2 regions of the Shewanella sp. ZOR0012 genome follow, and region 1 is predicted to be linked to the other one. Evidence: predicted binding sites of a transcription regulator. Region 1 holds the regulator's gene; the other holds the start of a gene.

What was found. Region 1 encodes MetJ, which represses methionine synthesis genes. Its sites were predicted from a motif close to TAGACGTCTAGACGTCTA; they were not measured.
Region 2: a site for MetJ is predicted at 2,209-2,226, ahead of thrA (bifunctional aspartate kinase/homoserine dehydrogenase I). Genes of this name have one in related genera too.

The regions. Positions count from the first base shown of each region.
Region 1 is NZ_JTLE01000094.1:1,793,028-1,796,244, forward strand. Features, by position in the region: gene nrfD (NrfD/PsrC family molybdoenzyme membrane anchor subunit) at 1-671, shown strand, start outside; gene L976_RS09500 (sulfite exporter TauE/SafE family protein) at 846-1,589, opposite strand; gene metJ (met regulon transcriptional regulator MetJ) at 1,697-2,011, opposite strand; gene metB (cystathionine gamma-synthase) at 2,234-3,217, shown strand, end outside.
Region 2 is NZ_JTLE01000094.1:715,499-718,715, reverse strand. Features, by position in the region: gene thrA (bifunctional aspartate kinase/homoserine dehydrogenase I) at 1-2,036, opposite strand, end outside; gene slyD (peptidylprolyl isomerase) at 2,680-3,217, shown strand, end outside.

The DNA of each region.
Region 1 (3,217 bases):
TCCAGTCCGTTATGGCGATTGGGGTACTAGCGCTACTGGCTTACTCACCCTTGGCATTTGCCTACGCGATTTTAGTACTGCGTGACGATTTGCCAAAGTGGGGCTTAGGTTTCCTCGCGCCTATCGCTAAGCTGCTGATGCCCTTTAGAAAGCTGATTGAAGTGCTATTGTTTGTTCTCGCCATTGGTGTGGGCGCTTACACTGGCTTCTTAATCTCGGCGATGAATGCCTATCCGATGCTAAACACTGCGGTATTGCCTGCATTGTTCTTGGTTTCTGGTTTATCAGCGGGCGCTGCGGCCAATGCGGTGCTGGCGCTGGTGATGTTCAAAACCGATAGCCACGACAAGACCTTAGCTAAAATGCATGGCTTAGAGCTGCCAGTGATGGCCATCGAAATCATGTTCCTGTTTATGTTGTTCTGCGCCTTGTACTTTAAGGGCGGAGCGGCGGCTGCGGCGCTGGCATCACTCACCTCTGGCGTGTGGGCAAGCGTATTCTGGATTGGCGTGGTCGGGATTGGCTTTGGTGTGCCATTGCTGTTTATGCTGCTTCCCGCAGCGACTCGCCACACTAAGGGCGCAATGATTATGGTGGCCTGTGCCAGCTTAACTGGCGTGCTCGCCCTGAGACACTTTATTGTGTATGCAGGCCAAAGTTACCTGAGCTAAGTGATGTTAGCGAATGCTCTAACCCATGGCATTCAAACTAGCGCAACAAATATGAGTATTACTTTAATGCGATTAAGTGATACTCAAATGGGTTACAACACGCATCCCTGCAAGCAAAAAGCACCGTTAAACGGTGCTTTTTTATGGCTGCGATTGACTGCAATTGGCAGGAGGTTATTGCGGTAATAACTCAATCACTGATTTGACCGTGAGCACTAAGGCGCTGATAGCGCAGAGGGCTAAGGTCGCCATCTTGGTCTTATGTTTATCCACATTTCCCACCAGTTTGCCCGCCACGAGATAGCCTAAAAAGACCGAGGGCAATAGCATTAGCGACAGCCAAAAGTGCTTGATTTCGAGTAGGCCCGTCACCCCAAGAATCGCCAAGGCAATGGTCGAACTAAAGATAAAGAAGGCCGATAACGCTGCGCGAAACTGCGAAGCATCCTTACCCGCCAATAAAATCGCCATCGGAGGGCCACCAATGGCGGCGATATTGCCAAAGATCCCCGAGACGACTCCCGCGCCAAATAGCGTCGCTTTATTCACTGGCAGGCTGAATTTATACAGGCTCAGCACCACGGCAACCGTCACAATCGCGGCAATTGCTAAACCAAGAATCGGCTGCGGCGCAAACAGCAACAGGCTGGCACCGATAAAGCCACCGGGCACTCGACCGATGAGCGCGTATTGCAAGCCATTGAATTCTAAATGGCCGCGTTCACGCAATAGGGTGAGTAGCGCGATGGAAAATCCCATCACAATCACGGGGGCGGGCACTAATTGGGGATCGACGATATACAGCAACGGACTGGCGACCACGGCTAAGCCAAACCCAATCAGACTCTGGGTGAGGGCACCTAAAAACACAATCACAGACGCAATAGCGAGCGTTTGTGGATCGATCAAGGAGAACATAGGATTCCATCAAAACAAAATAGGGATCGTTACTTTAACCCACCACGCCTGATGAGCATTAACGATCCCTAATAATTAGTTACGGCAGGATTATGGACGCTTAAGCGTTATTCCATATCTTCCCACTCGATCCCCATTTCGTCCATCAACCGCTTCGCTTCAGCGGGGATGCTGTCTGGGCACTCTTTCGACAGATCGGCATCATCAGGCAGAGGCTGGCCGGTGTAGGCATGCAAAAATGCTTCGCACAACAGTTCGCTATTCGTTGCGTGGCGCAGGTTGTTGACCTGACGACGCGTACGTTCATCCGTGAGGACTTTTAGCACTTTGAGCGGAATAGACACAGTAATTTTCTTTACTTGTTCATTCTTCTTGCCATGTTCAGCATAGGGGCTGATGTATTCCCCATTCCATTCAGTCATTGACTCACCTGTTATAACGCTAAATTCGGGGCAGATTTTAAACCCTTACAGATTACAGTCAAATTATTGCTACTATTTCTTAGCGATTGCAAACAGATTTCTTTATGTTTAGACGTCTAAACGTCTTAACGCCTATTGACGATACCACTGGGCTTAGGTACATTTAGACGTCCAGACATCTCTTTGCGAACTTAGGAGTTCCCGATGACCGCAGGCAAATTAGTGACCGAGCGTCAATTAGCCACATTGGCCGTTCGTCAGGGTATCGAAAGCGATACTCAATATGGCGCCGTGGTGCCGCCAATTTACCTATCGACTAATTACGCCTTCGATGGTCATAAAAATCCGCGCGAATTTGACTACAGCCGTTCCGGCAATCCAACTCGCAGTATTTTAGGCGATGCCTTAGCAAAGCTGGAAAAGGGCGCAACCGGTGTGGTGACTTGCACTGGCATGGCAGCCATTACCTTAGTGACCACTTTACTGGGCCCCGATGATTTACTGGTGGTGCCTCACGATTGTTACGGTGGCTCTTACCGTTTATTCACCAACCTCGCGAAAAAAGGCCAATTTAAACTGCTGGTGGTGGATCAAACCGACGGCCAAGCGCTTGCGCAAGCGATTGCCCAGCAACCTAAAATGGTGTGGATTGAAACTCCATCTAACCCTTTGCTGCGAGTCGTCGATATTGAGGCTATCGCGAAGGCAAGCCATGGTGTGGGCGCGTTAGTGATAGTGGACAACACTTTCCTGTCGCCGATTTTGCAGCAACCGCTATTGCTCGGCGCCGATATCGTTATCCACTCCACCACGAAATACATTAATGGCCATAGTGATGTGGTGGGCGGCGCGGTGATCGCCAAAGATCCCCAAATTGGTGAGACCTTACATTGGTGGTCGAACACCTTAGGCTTAACAGGTTCTGCCTTCGACAGTTATCAAACCCTGCGCGGCCTGCGTACTTTAGCTGTGCGCATTCGTGAGCACCAAAGTAATGCCGAGCGGATTGTGGAGTTACTGAGTAACAGCCCAGTCGTGAGTAAAGTGTATTACCCAGGTCTTGCGGATCATCCCGGTCATGCCATTGCCGCCAAGCAACAAAAAGGTTTTGGCGCTATGCTGAGTTTTGAGCTTAAGGGCGGCGAGGCCGAAGTGGTCGCCTTTTTAGATGCGTTAAGTTTATTCAGCGTGGCTGAGAGTTTAGGT
Region 2 (3,217 bases), 1.1 Mb from region 1:
TCCATACCACTTAAATCATCACGGGGATCGGGCTCGGTAAAGCATTTTTCCCGCGCCAGTTTAGTCGCCTCAGAAAGTGACATACCCTCATCGAGTTTACCGAAGATAAAGGATAAGGAGCCTGACAAAATGCCATTAAACTTGTGCAATTTATCACCGGCGAATAACAGTTTTTTCAAGTTATCGATAACGGGTAATCCTGCGCCCACGTTGGTCTCATACAGAAACTGCCGACGTTGCTTTAATGCTGTTTGACGCAAAGCTTGGTAATAGGCGTAATCGCGAGTGTTAGCCTTTTTATTCGGCGTCACCACGTGCATGCCCGCGTTCATCACCTCTAAATACTGGTTCGATACTTGATCGCTTGAAGTACAATCCACCAGCACAGGGTTTAATAACTGTTGCTCTTTCACCCACGCCAATAGCGCAGGTATATCGCTTGGCTGCTGGCTATCGGCAAGCAGGTTTTGCCAATTGTTTAAATCAATACCCGCACTATCGAGTAACATTTTGCTTGAATTGACAATACCGCAGACACGGATGCTAATGTGCTGCTCTTTTAGCACGCTCGCCTGTTGTTTGATCTGCTCCAGTAAGCCTGCGCCAACGTTACCGCAACCCACTAAAAACACATCTAAATACTGCTGCACATCGAAAAAGCCTTGATGACAGGCGGCTACAGCATGTTTGGTCTTACGTTGTTCGATCACCGTTGAAATAGAGCGCTCGGAGGAGCCTTGGGCAATCGCGATGATATTCACACTCGCCTGCGCTAAGGCTTGGAAGAACCGCGCCGCCACACCCTTATGGGTACGCATACCATCACCGATCAAGGAGACGATTGCTAAGTCATGGCGCATTGCAATCGGTTCTAGCAAGTCACTTTTAATTTCTAACTCAAACTCTTGCTCTAGCGCCGATTTCACCTTGGCGGACTCACTGGTCGCCACACAAAAGCTGATGCTGTATTCGCAAGAACTCTGGGTGATGAGTGACACAGAAACACCGCTACGGGAAATCGCCGCCAGTGTGCGGCTCGCCATACCGACCATGCCCTTCATACCAGGGCCTGATACATCAAACATGGTTTGATTATCCAAATTAGAAATGGCCTTCACCTGCAAGCCGCTCTGATCGGCCTGATTCGATACCAGAGTGCCGGGCGCATCGGGATTAAAGCTGTTTTTGATATAACAGGGGATGTGGAACTGGGCGATAGGTGCAATGGTTTTAGGATGCAGCACCTTAGCCCCAAAGTAAGACAGCTCCATCGCCTCTTGATAACTGAGCTGTGACAACAACTTAGCATCGGTAACAACCCGAGGATCGGTATTGTATACGCCGTCAACGTCGGTCCAAATCTCGCAGCTTGAAGCATCTAAACAAGCGGCCAGCACGGCAGCAGAGTAATCAGAACCGTTACGGCCTAAGGTCACAACCTTGCCGTCTTCATCGGCGGCGGTAAAGCCGGGCATCACCCAAACCCGCTTCTCATCGAGGGCAAGATTTTTGAATCGCGGTTTGCTGACGGCAATATCGACCACGGATTCTAGCGGACGACCACGGCCTAAAAATAGTTCACGTGGGTCTAGCTGCGCCGAAGTAATGCCTTTTGCCAGCATGACTTGCTCCATCAACGCAGCAGACAAACGCTCACCCGCAACCACGATCTCGGCGCGCACCCCGTCTGGGCATTCCTGCAACAGCGTAATACCGCGTAATCTGTCCTGCCAACGTGCAAGCTGCGCGCTTAGTCCGGCGAACAGCACTTCGCTCTGGCTACTAGAGAGTCCAGAACTAACCGCATCCTGATAGAGCGAGGTAAACACCCGCTCAACGTGTTGAATGACTGGTGAATAATCTTCCCCTTTCACCGCCACATCGACCATTTCTAGCAGAGCGTTTGTCACTGTTGCAGGCGCAGAGAGCACTGTCGCGACCGGCTCAGCTTTCGCTGCCTTGGCAACAATATCCGCCGCCATTGAAAATCGCTGCCAATTTGCAAGCGAGGTACCACCAAATTTCATCACTTTCATCTTGATCTCCTGTACCGCGCCCGACTAAGAAACATAAGCTAAAAACAAAAAAGCCCGCTTCTTTGTGGGAAGCGGGCTCGTCGTTAAAATTCTTTAGGGTGTATCAGCCCGCCCCCACTCTGGTTGTAGTGGTGGTTGTAATAATGGTAATTACTACGAAACCAAGGCTATGCATACGTTTAGACTTATCTATGTCAATGTGATGTTAAACAGAATTGCCTTTTTCACCTAACCTTGTCAACCCCCAAACTGGATTATTTATGCACAAATCTTTCACTTGAGTAAATTAGTGATTCAAGATTAATAAATATCAAGTTTTCATAGGCTAAAAATACGTTTTCATCAATATAAAACTGTTTACGTAAACGTAATGCCAGACAATTACAATCAATTTAACCTATTAAAAAATAAATAATTTATAATGATATTTTTTCATCATTCGAAAATTAAAGCATTTCAGTCTGTTTCCGCACATAACAAAGGGCAACTCATAAAAAACCACAATTCATCTTTTGTATCGTCCTTAATCTCAGTAAATCGAACTCACAAAAAGCTGTGCGATATCTAACATAAGCAACTTCAAATTATCGCCAGCACCCTAAAAGCGCGTTATTATGCGCGCACATTCCGAACCGGAGGCGATATGAAGATCACCCAACACAGCGCGGTAACCATTCATTACCGTTTATCAGATCAAGAAGGCAGACTTTTAGAAGACTCTTTTGATGCCGAACCAATGTTGTATCTGCATGGTACAGAAAACCTAATCCCAGGATTAGAAGCCGCATTAGAAGGTAAAATTAAGGGCGAAAAACTGGACGTGACGATCAGTGCCGAAGAGGCCTATGGTCCGTACCATGATGGCCTTCGCCAGGCAGTACCATTAGAAGCATTCGGTGATATCGAAGACATCGTGCCAGGTATGCGCTTTATTGCAGAAACCGAAATGGGCCAGCGTCCAGTTCAAGTCATCGAAGTTAAAGATGATGTTGTGATTGTTGATGGCAACCATCCATTAGCAGGCCAAGCACTCAGCTTTAACATTGAAGTCATCGATGTACGTGAAGCGACAGCTGAAGAAATTGCCCATGGACATATTCATGCACACGGCGGATGTGGCAGTCATGGACACAGCCATGAACATGACCATGGCGGCGGATGCTGTGGTGGCTCAGGTCATG